DNA from 4 places in the Peribacillus sp. NPDC097295 genome. Region 4 is predicted to be linked to each of the others. Evidence: riboswitches for the same ligand, from Rfam matches in the RefSeq annotation. Region 4 holds a riboswitch; each other region holds the start of a gene.
What was found. A riboswitch is a leader RNA that binds a small molecule or an ion and turns the genes downstream of it on or off. The one in region 4 is predicted to bind S-adenosylmethionine.
Positions count from the first base shown of each region.

Region 1: it holds a riboswitch for S-adenosylmethionine, as region 4 does, so the genes downstream of both, ACIQXN_RS06100 (5-methyltetrahydropteroyltriglutamate--homocysteine S-methyltransferase) here and ACIQXN_RS05390 (methionine ABC transporter ATP-binding protein) in region 4, are expected to answer to the same signal.
Region 2: it holds a riboswitch for S-adenosylmethionine, as region 4 does, so the genes downstream of both, ACIQXN_RS07300 (methionine biosynthesis PLP-dependent protein) here and ACIQXN_RS05390 (methionine ABC transporter ATP-binding protein) in region 4, are expected to answer to the same signal.
Region 3: it holds a riboswitch for S-adenosylmethionine, as region 4 does, so the genes downstream of both, ACIQXN_RS21065 (bifunctional homocysteine S-methyltransferase/methylenetetrahydrofolate reductase) here and ACIQXN_RS05390 (methionine ABC transporter ATP-binding protein) in region 4, are expected to answer to the same signal.

Region 1 is NZ_JBIWCW010000002.1:587,687-591,179, forward strand. Features, by position in the region: gene ACIQXN_RS06095 (hypothetical protein) at 1-360, shown strand, start outside; gene ACIQXN_RS06100 (5-methyltetrahydropteroyltriglutamate--homocysteine S-methyltransferase) at 398-1,501, opposite strand; SAM riboswitch class I at 1,585-1,684, opposite strand; gene ACIQXN_RS06105 (PTS sugar transporter subunit IIC) at 1,901-2,938, shown strand; gene ACIQXN_RS06110 (DUF4179 domain-containing protein) at 3,002-3,493, opposite strand, start outside.
Region 2 is NZ_JBIWCW010000003.1:203,680-207,172, reverse strand. Features, by position in the region: gene fumC (class II fumarate hydratase) at 78-1,460, opposite strand; SAM riboswitch class I at 1,747-1,861, shown strand; gene ACIQXN_RS07300 (methionine biosynthesis PLP-dependent protein) at 1,946-3,058, shown strand; gene metC (cystathionine beta-lyase) at 3,055-3,493, shown strand, end outside.
Region 3 is NZ_JBIWCW010000027.1:9,860-13,352, reverse strand. Features, by position in the region: gene ACIQXN_RS21075 (phosphatase PAP2 family protein) at 1-311, shown strand, start outside; gene ACIQXN_RS21070 (MOSC domain-containing protein) at 695-1,336, shown strand; SAM riboswitch class I at 1,450-1,548, shown strand; gene ACIQXN_RS21065 (bifunctional homocysteine S-methyltransferase/methylenetetrahydrofolate reductase) at 1,656-3,493, shown strand, end outside.
Region 4 is NZ_JBIWCW010000002.1:454,414-457,906, forward strand. Features, by position in the region: gene ACIQXN_RS05385 (O-acetylhomoserine aminocarboxypropyltransferase/cysteine synthase family protein) at 269-1,579, shown strand; SAM riboswitch class I at 1,688-1,799, shown strand; gene ACIQXN_RS05390 (methionine ABC transporter ATP-binding protein) at 1,935-2,969, shown strand; gene ACIQXN_RS05395 (methionine ABC transporter permease) at 2,962-3,493, shown strand, end outside.

The sequences.
Region 1 (3,493 bases), 130 kb from region 4:
GTAGAAATAAGGAAATATTACTTTTGGAATGGGCATTGTGAATTCAAGGGTTTAAAATATGATAATAAATTCACTAATATGTTGATTTATTTAGGGGGAGCCATCTTTAATCTAATTAGCATGTTGGTTATATATAGCTTGGTCTATCAGAATATCTTGGAAAAGTCGGTCATCTGGTACCAATTCATTTACTTTTCTTTTTATATCATGTTCTTTTCCTTATTTCCGATGTACTTTTCCGACGGGTCGCCAAGCGATGGCAAAGCGGCAGAACTGACGTTGAAGAACAAGCTCCAGGATAAGGTCACGGATGATGTAGTAGTGAAGAAAGAGAATGATGAAGATAGTCAATGTGGTTGAATAAAAGGGACAAGCCGGTGGCTTGTCCCTTTTCAGTTTATTCCCAGATTTCTTTGGCGACATCCACAACGAATTTCAATTTTTCCCATTGCTGCTCTTCCGTTAGCTTGTTGCCAAGATGAGTGGAAGCGAAACCACATTGTGGGCTTAAGCATAATTGTTCATGTGGCACGTATTGTGCCGCTTCCTTAATACGTGATTTAACGGCTTCTTTATCTTCAAGTTCACCATTCTTCGAAGTAACCACGCCAAGAACAACTTGCACACCGCCATTTGGAATGTATTCTAATGGTTTAAAGTCTCCTGAACGATCATCATCGTATTCCAAGAAGAATCCATCTACATGTTCTTTAGCTAATAGAGTCGGTGCAATACGGGCATAGCTTCCTTCAAAAGCCCAAGTAGATTGGTAATTCCCACGGCAAAGGTGAGTCGTGACAACCAAATCCTCTGGTTTTCCCTCCAAGGCACCATTAATCACACGCAATGCTAAATCGATTAATTGTTCTCTTGTATATTTTCCTTCTTTGAACTGGAAATCCGGAGCAGAAAGTCTGGCTATGTATACATCATCTAATTGTAAATAACGTACACCGGCATCATAAAAGGCTTGTAAAGCGTCTTGATAGGCTTTGATGATATCTTTTGCATAGTCTTCGATGTCAGGGTAGATTTCTTCATTATGGATACCTACCGCAAATAATTGATTGGGACTAGGGATGGTTTGTTTCGCAACAGCCCGTCCGTCCACGATTTCATTAAACTCAATAAAGTCTTTAATAAAGGGATGATCGGGATTAAAAGAAATCTTTCCAGTATTCCGAACGTTATAACGTTCTGTTTCAATTCCATCAAAGGTAAGACCTTTTTCCGTGACATACCCTTCGATTCCATTTAAATGCTCCAAGAAGTCAAAGTGCCACCAGGTGCGTCTGAATTCCCCGTCAGTGACTGCCTCTAATCCGATTTCTATTTGCTTATCGACGATACGTTTAATTTCCTTCGTTTCAACCTCGCGTAATTGTTCTGCGGTAATGATTCCTTCTTTATATTGCTTTCTTGCAAGATGGACACTTTCTGGTCTTAATAAACTTCCTACGTGATCGGCTTTGAAAGGAGCTTTTGTTAAAGTGATGGACATGATAGATTCCTACTTTCCTTATTAAAATATAAAAACCTCTTCTTAAAAAAAGAAGAGGTTTAATCAGCTATGCTTATTTACTCTTCTTATCTTCAAGTTTTACACTTCTGGAATTAGCACAGTACAGTAAAGTCTGTTGCTGAGGTATCAAAGGGCCAGTCCCTCCACCTCTCTGGATAAGAATATGAACTATTCAATTAATTACGACTATACAGGTAGTGTTAATAAAGGTCAAGAGAAAACAGATAATTTTGAATATAATTGTTATTAGAAAGTGAGTTTCTCTTAGTTAAAATACTTTTATACACTTTCGCGGTGAAGTATTAAAAAAATCCTTTGACTATTGTCAGAATATTTCTTATAATTGTGTACATTATAGCGAGATAGGGGAATATTCAAATGAGAGATTTTTTCAGTAAATTATTAACGGGGATGAGCATAGGGATTGTCGTATCATTAATTCCGAATGCTTTATTAGGGGAAATACTTAAACTATTGATTCCATATTTTCCCGTGTTACAGCATATATTCGATATCACCGTTTTCGTGATGAGCTTGTTACCTGTCATGATTGGGGTGATGGTCGGGATTTCGTTCAAGCTATCATCCATTCAAACGGCCAGCATCGGGATAGCGGCCATGGTCGGAAGTGGTGCCATCCAGAAAACGGCTGACGGTTTATTTGCCCTTAATGGGATTGGCATAGTAATCAATACTGGTATTACCGCGGCATTGACCGTATTGTTCCTGCAATTAATTGGCGACAAATTAAAGGCGTATGCGATTCTTTTAATGCCGACTTTAAGTATCTTGGTACCAGGCATGATTGGATATTTAATTCTGCCATACGTAAAATCCGCTACGGGACTATTAGGAGTCGGCATCGCTAACGTGACGTCCTTGCAACCCATTTTGATGGGAGCCATTATTTCTGTTATCTTCTGTCTCATTATCTTATCTCCCATTTCAACGGTCGGGGTGGCGACGGTCATTATGCTCTCAGGTATAGGATCTGGTGCGGCCAACCTAGGAATCGTGGCAGCTGGTGTTGGCCTAGCCATTGCAAGCTACAAAGCGAACTCACTCGGAACGGCTTTAGCGCATGTGCTAGGTTCTCCTAAAATCCAAATGCGGAATTTCTTCATGAAACCGAAAATTGCGTTTCCCATGCTGATCACGTCAGCGATACTAGGTGCGTTGGCTGGTTTGTTAAACATACAAGGGACCCCGTATAGTGCTGGATTTGGATTATCGGGATTGGTCGGTCCCTTGAACTACATGAAACTGGCGGAAGGCGGGTGGATTGTCAGTAACATATCCATCATGGTCATCATTTTCTTCATTCTTCCGATTGTGTTGAACCTGGTGCTGATTTACGTTTTCTCGAAGAAGTTGAAATGGATTAAAGCAGAAGACTATACCCTGCATTTTGAATAAAAGGAGACTCACTAGAAGAAGCAGTCAGGCGTTTAGCTCTGGCTGCTTCTTTTGATAGGTAGGCTAATTCAATGGGACTTCAACCTTTAAATCTAGAATTTCTCCATAATCAGGAGTACCTGGGTCTCCGTTATCATAGTGTGGCTGAATGGTTAATGTTTTAGGAATAGTGCTCATAGGCGGAAGAGCTAAGACAATTTTGTGTCCACTCCCATTGACGTGTCCATATTGGAGTTCTAAATTTTTGTAAACATGTCCTTGGTCATCTGTCACGATATAAGGAAATGATGGCCATGAGTCATTCTCGTCCATTTCCGTTGGATAATCCAAAGTCATATCGATTCTTGTGGATAGTGGAAGAAAAGATACTTGATCTACGGATAATGTATAGATACGATCCTCGGTTTGAACTTTTGCATTTGGCGTAAATGTTGGAATCTTATCTTCTACTTTTTCTAAAGGGAACGAGACATCCCATTTCCCTTTTCTTCCGAATAAATTTTCCCCATGTACAGCTACAGTAATGGAATCACCATATTCATCATAATTAGCTAG
Region 2 (3,493 bases), on a different contig from region 4:
ATTCTAAGTATTGGTATATTCTTTCATTTTAACACATTAAAACGCCCTTCCACATGCAAGGAAGGGCGAAAAATCTCTTATTTATTGACCATGTTAGCAGGATCCACCCATGCTTTGAATTCATCTTCCGTCAAGAATTCAAGTTTCAACGCCGCTTCTTTTAAAGTGGAGTTGTCGTTGAATGCAGTTTTTGCGATTTTAGCCGCTTTTTCATAGCCGATATGCGGGTTCAATGCTGTTACGAGCATAAGAGAACGCTCCACATTTTCTTTGATTTGAACTTCATTCGCCGTAATTCCCACTGCACAGTGATCGTTGAAGGAATGAATACCATCCGTCAATAATTTCACCGTTTGCAGGAAGTTGTAAATGATGACCGGTTTGAAAACGTTCAACTCGAAGTTTCCTTGGCTTGCTGCAAAACCGATTGTTGCATCGTTGCCGACAACTTGTGTAGCGATCATTGTTATGGCTTCACATTGTGTCGGGTTCACTTTCCCTGGCATGATGGAGCTACCTGGCTCGTTTTCAGGGATGGCGATCTCACCGATTCCGCTTCTTGGGCCACTCGCTAGCCATCTAACATCATTGGCAATCTTCATTAAATCAGCAGCCAACGCTTTAAGAGCACCATGTGCATAAACAATTTCGTTATGGCTTGTTAAAGCATGGAATTTATTATCCGATGTGACAAATGAATGCCCTGTATCGGCTGCAATTTGTTTAGCCGAAAGTGCCGGGAATTCTTTTTTCGTATTGATTCCAGTCCCTACAGCCGTACCACCCAATGCCAAGTTCAATAATTTTTGGCTGCTCTCTTCGATCATCTCCAAATCTTTATCAAGCATAGCTCTCCAACCGGAAATTTCTTGACCTAGAGTTAGTGGTGTCGCATCTTGAAGATGGGTACGGCCAATTTTCACAACATCCCAGAATTCTTTTTCCTTGGCTGCGAATGTATCACGTAGCACTTTAATCGCCGGTACTAATTTTTCAGCCACTTCCATGTAAGCTGCGATATGCATGGCTGTTGGGAATGTATCATTAGAGCTTTGTGCTTTGTTCACATCATCATTCGGGTGAAGCATTTCAGTTTCACCGTTTTCTTTCAACCATTCGTTCCCTTTGTTAGCGACCACTTCATTCACGTTCATATTACTTTGCGTACCGCTCCCGGTTTGCCAGACCACTAGTGGGAAATGTTCATCAAGCGTACCTTCAAGAATTTCACCACAAATCTTCACGATGGCATCCTTTTTCACTTCGGAAAGATCGCCCAATTCAAAGTTTACTTTAGCTGCCGCTTGTTTTACGTAAGCAAACGCATGAACTAATTCAATCGGCATTTTTTCATAACCAATCTTGAAGTTGTTACGGCTTCTTTCTGTTTGTGCACCCCAATACTTATCGGCAGGAACTTTCACTTCACCCATCGTATCTCGTTCGATTCTGTATTCCATGTCTTCTCCCCCTATGTTCGCACTATCCATTAAGAAACGGTTATGTATATGCAATGAATAATGACTTTTTATATGAATCCCCTCTATATTGTACAAATTTTATTATTTTAAAGCAAAAAAAACAGAACAAATCCGACCTTTTTCTTCAGAAAAATCACTTTAATCAGAATCCCTCCCTCTAATTCTAGATAAAAATCATTCATCTTCTATTTCCTGCAACGATAATGAATGCCCTTGACATAATTTTATATATATAGTAAATTCAAAAGAAATTGAATAATCTAAACTCTTATCGAGAGAGGTAGAGGGAATGGCCCTATGACACCTCAGCAACCTTCATTTGTTTCCAGCCAATGAAAAGGTGCTAATTCCACAAGTTTGTGTAACTTGGAAGATAAGAAGAATGACTCTATCCTACTTATTCAAGTCTTCTTCTTAAAGAAGACTTTTTTTATTTTATTTAAATAAAAGGAGACGTGAAAATTATGTACAAAACAGAAACCTATCTTGCTCAGCTTGGGAACCGCAGTGAAACGGCTACGGGAACGGTCAATCCACCCGTTTACTTCTCGACGGCTTTCCGCCATGAGGGAATTGGTCAATCAACAGGTTTTGATTACACGCGAACAGGAAACCCGACACGTCAGCTTTTGGAGCAATCGATCGCCAAACTTGAACATGGCGATCAAGGATATGCATGTAGCTCGGGAATGGCTGCCATTGCGACCATCCTTTCCTTATTTAAATCAGGGGATGCGTGGATCAGTAGCGAAGATTTATACGGCGGTACATATCGTTTATTAGAGCATGGCTTTAAAAAATGGGGGCTACAATGCGAATATGTCAATACATGTTGCATAGAGGATATCGAAAAAGCGATCACCTCTCAAACAAAGGCCATCTTCATTGAAACTCCCACAAATCCTCTTATGCAACAAACAGACATCGCCGCTGTTTCCGCTCTTGCCAAACAATACAATTTACTTTTGATTGTTGACAACACTTTCTACACACCGATTATCCAACAGCCCCTCTTGCTTGGTGCCGACATCGTGATTCACAGCGCAACAAAATATCTTGGCGGCCATAATGATGTGTTGGCCGGTTTGATTGTGGCAAAAGGTGCTGAATTATGTGAGTCCCTTGCCTTCCACCATAATGGAATGGGCGCAGTATTGAGTCCGTTTGATTCCTGGCTGTTGATGCGCGGGATGAAAACCTTGGCACTAAGAATGGAGCGTCACGAAAAGAATGCCAAGATCATGGTCGATTATTTAATGGAACATGAATGTGTAACGGATGTTCTCTATCCAGGTCGTGGCGGCATGATTTCATTCCGGGTCAATGATGAGGCAGTGGTCAACCCATTTCTACAGTCCCTTTCATTGATTTCATTTGCCGAGAGCCTTGGAGGCGTCGAAAGCTTCATCACGTATCCGGCGACACAGACACATGCCGATATGCCTCTTGAAGTCAGAACGGCAAATGGAGTCTGCAATCGACTCCTTCGATTCTCTGTCGGCATCGAGGACAGCGGAGATTTAATCGAAGACCTGCAGCAGGCATTTTCTCAAGTAAAAAAGGAGGCAATACGATGACAAATCAAGAATTCAGTTTTGAAACCAAATTACTACACAACCAACATAAATTCGATCCAACGACAGGCGGGGTGAGTGTTCCGATCCAACATGCTTCCACGTTTCATCAAACGGACATTGATCAATTCGGCAAATACGATTACAGCCGGAGCGGGAACCCGACGCGAGAAGCACTGGAAGACATCATTGCGGAACTGGAAGAAGGCACGCGCGGATTTGCTTTTTCATCCGGGATGGCTGCCATTTCAACGGCTTTCCTCCTGCTCTCTGCCGGTGACCATATCGTCATCTCTGAAGATGTATACGGGGGCACATTCCGAATGGTAACAACCGTGCTGACCCGTTTCAACATCGAGCATACCTTCGTGGATATGACGGATCTTGAGAGTGTAAAAGCAGCCATCCAGCCAAATACGCGAGCACTCTATATCGAAA
Region 3 (3,493 bases), on a different contig from region 4:
ATATCGCTCCGTTATTATCCGTCTCAGGATATAGTTTTCCAAGCGGACATTCGATGGCATCGGTCATTCTGTATGGCAGTATAGCGGTAGTATGTATACGATTGATCAAAAATAAATATATTAATGGGCTTATATGGCTCCTCGCTTTTATTTCGTCATTGACCATAGGATGGAGCCGCATTTATTTAGGTGTCCACTATCCGAGCGATGTCGTGGCAGGTTTTGTAGCCGGTGCTGCCTGGCTTACCATATCAGCATGGATGTTACGTTATCTGGAGTATAAGGTGCCAAAAAAGTATAGAAGAGAATGATGGTCCAACGGGACATTATTAGGGAAGGATGTTTTCATATAATAAATTGATAGAAATCATCTATTAAAAGAAGACAAAAAAATTCGCCCCGTAAAGAGCGAAAATGAGGAAATTAATCGTGAAATCAACATATAGGCGACGGAATGTCTTATTCGACTATATATTGTGCTCATATTCTATCATAATTAATTCTGAAATAGCAACTAAATTACTAAAACTAAGGCATTATTTTTATGGTAATGCCTTTTTTGCAAGGATTTTTTTCCTAGTGAAGAGTTTTCAAATTTTTTTTGGTATAATTAATTGAATATATTGAAAATAAAATTCGGTATGTACCATCATGCAATCTATCAATTAATTAAAAATGAAATGGAAGATGTCCAATGGAATCTGGTAAAATCATTTCCCTGCAAATTGGGAGGCCCAAACAAGAAGAGTTTTCAAGCGTAAAAATGAAAACGGCTATGAATAAGAGGTTCATTGAATATGTAAACGTTACAAAATCAGGTATCGAAGGGGATGGAGTAGGTAATAGAAAGTTTCATGGAGGACCTGACCGTGCATTATGTTTTTATCCTGTTGAGCATTATCATCTATGGCAACAAAAATTCAGTAAACAGCTTTCCGTGCCTGCTTTTGGCGAGAATTTGACGATTGCTGGAATGACAGAAAACGAGACATATATTGGCGATGTATATCGCATAGGGGAGACTGTTGTACAGATTACACAGGGACGCATTCCTTGTTCCACGATTTCCCATTTTAACAATGAACCGAAGTTTTTGAACCACGTGAGGGATACTAATCTTACGGGGTACTTTGCTAAGGTAATCCAAGAAGGGGTTATAAGAATCCAAGACGATATCGTTTTACTAGATCGGCTTCAAAATCAAGTTACGGTTCTATATGCGACGGACGTGATCCTCCATCATCGTGATGGACAGGATGGAGTAAATAGGTTACTCACGATAGAATCTTTGGCAGACGAATGGAAATCTTTGCTTTTAAAGAGGATCCAATCGTAAATAATACGAATATATGAAGAAATGACAAATATACTATTGAAAATGACAGATGATTCATGTAAATTAAATATAATTAAAATTAAATATTTAGAAAATTATATCCAATTTAATAAATCTTATCGAGAGAGGTGAAGGGACTGGCCCGATGAAACCTCAGCAACCAGCCTAGGCAAAGGTGCTAAATCCAGCAAGCAGAGCTTGATAGATGAGGAGAATGTTTCGAGAAAAAACCTTCTTCTTTGAGAAGGTTTTTTTTCTTTACTATCAAACTCATATAAACCGTACAAAAACCATAGTGTTTTTGAGAGAGGGTGTATATATGGATTTTCGTAAAGAACTAAAAGAAAGAATGCTGGTTGGGGACGGAGCGATGGGAACGTTGTTGTATTCCTATGGAATCGATCAGTGTTATGAAGAAATAAACTGTACCAGTCCTGGTAAAATTGAATCGATACATCGTGCGTATTTAGAAGCGGGTGCAGATATTCTGCAAACTAATACATATGGAGCCAATTTTCATAAACTGAAACGGCATGGGCTTGAAGAAGAAGTTAGCCGCATCAATCGCCAAGGTGTCATCCTTGCTAAACAAGTGGCGAAAGGGAAGGCGTTCGTTTTTGGTACAATTGGCGCCCAGCGTAGCATCCGTAAATCAGATTTAAGCATTGAAGAAATAAAACGGGGTTTTCGTGAACAGTTATACAGTTTGCTACTGGAAAACCCAGATGGAATTCTTCTTGAAACATACTATGATTTTGAAGAGCTTGAAACGGTGCTTCAAATCGCTAAAAAAGAAACGGAGCTGCCGATTATAGCAAATGTATCAATGCATGAAGTTGGAAACCTTCAAAATGGATTTCATTTGAATGAGGCCTTTCAAAAACTGGAGTATCTGGGTGCGGATGTTGTTGGGGTGAATTGCCGTCTAGGCCCCCATCATATGATAAGGGCCTTGGAAGAAGTGGAAATGCCTAAGCAGGCGTCGATTGCCATCTATCCAAATGCAAGTCTTCCTGATTATGTGGATGGGAGACTTGTCTATAAAGCGGAACCACAATACTTTGGTTCAAGTGCACTCGAGTTAAGAAAACAAGGGGCAACTATTATAGGCGGATGCTGTGGTACGACACCACTACATATACAAGCTGTGAAGAAAATGGTTGGCACGTTGACGCCAGTTAAAGATAAAATTACGAAAACCCGACATATTGAGATTATTGAGGTGAATACCAAAAAACAAGAAGTTGCTCTTCATGAAAGGGTCAAAACAGAGAGAACCATTCTAGTTGAGCTTGATCCACCAAAAAAGTTAGGGATTGAAACGTTTATGGCAGGAGCAGAAGCCTTGAAAAAAGCGGGTGTGGACTCCATCACTTTAGCTGATAATTCCCTTGCTTCACCCAGAATTTCGAATTCTACCATAGCCAATTTATTAAAGGCTGAACTAGATGTGAATCCGTTGGTCCATATCACATGCCGAGACCGAAATCTAATTGGGCTTCAATCTCACTTAATGGGATTGCATACGATAGGGCTGGATGAAGTCTTAGTTATCACTGGTGATCCTTCTAAGATAGGGGATTTCCCCGGAGCAACTTCCGTTTATGATTTATCTTCATTTGATTTGATAAGTCTGGTTAAGCAATTCAATGAAGGCTACTCCTATTCAGGGCAAAGTCTAGGCAAACAGGCAAATTTCAAGATTGCCGCCGCTTTTAATCCAAATGTGAAATATATGGATAAGGCTGTTCAGAGAATGGAGAAGAAAATTGCATGCGGTGCTCAGTCCTTTTTGACACAACCGGTTTATTCAGTTGAACAAATTGAAGAAGTCTATCAGGCGACAAAACATTTGAAAACGCCGATATTTATCGGAATTATGCCACTTACAAGTACGAGGAATGCTGAATTCATCCATAATGAAATACCTGGGATTAAATTACCTGACAGTGTAAGGAGGGCAATGGCCTCAGCAGGTAATGATCCATTAAAATCAAGGATTGAAGCAATAAATATTGCTCGGGAATTGGTTGACGCCGCAAAAGAAAGGTTTAAGGGAATCTACCTGATAACACCTTTCCTGCGTTATGAAATGACAGCGGAGCTAACCATATATATCAAGGATCAGGATCGTAAACAAACATCTGAGGTGGCAGG
Region 4 (3,493 bases):
TAAAAGGAAAATGGCGTTTGAATAAATAATTGAATATTCTAATAGTTTATTGACTGTGCACTACTAAAGTAGTATATTTTGTAATAAGTATATGCAAAATCGTAAACGAGAAGGATAAGATATCTTCGAATCCTCTTTATAAAGGACGCTAATTCCATCAGAGGGAGGATTCTGGACGAAGGAAGGTTCAAACTTCTTTTTTTCATAAGCAATGAGAAAGATTCACTACCAATTCCAACTTAAACCATAGAAAAAAGGGGAGAAAATGATGGCAGAAAAAAATTTCCGTTTTGAAACATTGAGTGTGCATGGGGGTCTGAAGGTTGATGAAACGGGCGCCCGTGCTGTGCCCATTTATCAAAGCAATGCTTATTTGTTCAAAGATACAGATCATGCAGCGAATCTGTTCGGACTAAAGGAAAGTGGATATATCTATACTCGGCTTCACAATCCAACTGTCAGCGTTTTTGAAGAAAGAATGGCCCTGTTGGAAGGGGGAATTGGTGGATTGGCAGTGGCAAGTGGCATGGCTGCGATAACACTTGCCATCCTAAACATCGCTACTATGGGAGATGAGATTGTTGCGGCTTCTACATTATATGGTGGCACATATAATTTATTTGAAAATACTCTTCCTAAATACGGAATTAAAGTGAAATTCGTCTCTCCTGATGACCCGGAAAATTTTAAGCAAGCCATCACTCCACGAACGAAGGCCATTTTCGCTGAAACAATTGGCAACCCAAGTTTAAGGGTTTTAGATATTGAAGCGGTGGCGGATATTGCCCATGAGGCCGGTGTCCCATTGATTATCGACAACACTTTTGCGACACCATATCTGTGCAGGCCAATAGATTTCGGAGCGGATATCGTCATCCACTCAGCCACAAAATGGCTCTTGGGCAACGGTACCACCTTAGGCGGGGTCATTATTGACGGAGGTAAATTCGACTGGAATTCCCCTAACTATCCAGGCTTTACCGAACCTGACCCAAGTTATGATGGGCTTGTCTACTCCGAAGCGGTAGGGCCGGCTGCCTTTATCACCAAAGCGCGTGTGCAATTGCTTCGGGATTTGGGACCGACGTTAAGTGCCCAAAGTGCATTCCAGTTTACTCTAGGCTTAGAAACACTCCATGTAAGGATGAAAGAGCACCTTTTGAATACGAGGGCAGTCATTCAGTTCTTGGAAAACCATCCGGCGGTCTCCTGGGTTTCTTATCCGGGTAACGATGATCACCCTGATAAAGCCCTTGCGGATAAATACATGCCTAAGGGACCCGGATCTGTGGTGACATTTGGTATTAAAGGTGGACGTGAAGCGGGGGCGACACTCATCAATTCAGTGGAATTATGGTCGCATGTTGCCAATGTGGGAGATGCAAAAAGCTTAATCATTCACCCAGCGAGTACTACCCACCAACAATTGAACGAGGTAGGTTTGGTTCAGGCGGGCGTCAGTGCAGATCAGGTACGGCTATCAATCGGGATTGAAAATGTTGTAGACTTGATCGAGGATTTAGAGCAGGCCATCGAAAAAGCGACGAATATCGTATCGGTTAACTCTAAGACAGTATAATGGCAATCCAAGTGTCTCAGTAATTATCCATTGCACTCCTTTTTTATCTGTGATAGAATTTCACCATAGTAAAGTGAACTTAATGATAAAAGAATAGTCCATATATAGCTCTTATCAAGAGAGGTGGAGGGATGTGCCCGTTGAAACCCGGCAACCGACAAGGAATTTCCTTGGAAAGGTGCCAATTCACACAAAGCGTACTTGCTTTGGGAGATGAGAGGAAGGCCTGCTTTTCCCTGCCTTTCTGCTCATGCAGAAGGGCTTTTTCTATTTCTTTACAACCATAAATGGTAGGATGCTACAAAGATAAATTAACTAAATTCATAGGTTTTATTGGATAAAGAGGTGAGCATAGATGATTACTTTGTCAAACGTTAGTAAGCTTTTTCGAACAGGAAAAGGAAACAATGAAACGATTCATGCTGTGAATAGTGTGAATTTAAAGATAAATAAAGGCGAAATCTTTGGGATCATCGGGTACAGTGGAGCGGGGAAAAGCACGCTTATCCGGATGCTTAATGGCCTGGAAACGCCTACTGAAGGATCGGTGGTCGTTGCGGAAAATGAAGTGTCAACAATCAAAGGGTCTAAGCTTCGAAAGGCTCGTCAAGAGATTAGCATGATTTTTCAACACTTTAACCTTTTATGGTCAAGGACCGTTCAGGAGAACATAGCCTTTCCTTTGGAAATTGCAGGAATGGGGAAACAAGCGCGTGTGAAACGTGTCAATGAACTGATAAAGTTAGTCGGTCTGGAAGGTCGGGAAAAGGCCTACCCATCACAGCTTAGTGGTGGTCAAAAACAAAGGGTAGGTATAGCCAGGGCCCTTGCCAATAACCCGAAAGTGCTATTGTGTGATGAAGCGACATCTGCTTTGGATCCCCAAACAACCGATTCTATCCTGGAATTGCTTGTGGACATCAACCAGCGACTGGGATTGACGATTGTGTTGATTACACATGAGATGCACGTCATCCGCAAGATTTGCAATCGGGTGGCGGTGATGGAAAATGGCCGGGTAGTGGAGCAAGGAGCTGTTTTGGACGTTTTCAGAAATCCGAAAGAACAAATGACCAAGCGTTTTGTCCAACAGGTAACAGAACCAGAAGAGACAAGAGAAACGATGGAGCATTTGTTTGAACGGTATCCAGCTGGAAAAGTGATTCAGCTGACATTTGTAGGGGATCATGCAGAAAGCCCGTTGATCACCAAATTGGTTCGTAATTTCGAGTTGGAAGTCAACATCGTCCAAGGAAAAATCTCTCAAACTAGAAGCGGTTCATATGGAACATTGTTTATCCACCTTGATGGCAAAGAAGATGAAATGCTCCGCGCAATCGAATTCATAAAAGCACAGCAAGTAGGCGTGGAGGTGATTACTCATGCTTGAAGAATTATTGCCGAATGTAGATTGGGAAGACATTATGGAAGCGACGAAAGAAACGCTATATATGACAAGTATCTCGGTTGTAGCCACCTTTTTTATAGGCATACTATTAGGACTGCTTCTCTTTTTAACAGGTAAGGGTAATATGTGGGAGAATCGGGGCATTAATGGAGTGCTGAGTGCTTTCGTTAATATTTTCCGCTCCATTCCGTTCCTTATTTTGATTGTATTATTGATACCATTCACCAAATCGATCGTCGGTTCCATGATTGGAGAGAATGCGGCGTTACCGGCCCTTATTATCGGTGCCGCTCCATTTTATGCACGATTGGTTGAAATCGGCCTGCGTGAGATTGATAAAGGTGTCATAGAGGCAGCCAAATCAATGGGGGCCAAAACAAGTACCATCATTTTTAAAGTCCTTCTTCCAGAATCGATGCCTGCACTCATTTCAGGGATTACGGTCACATCGATTGCATTGGTTGGATACACGGCAATGGCCGGTGTCATCGGAGCAGGCGGGTTGG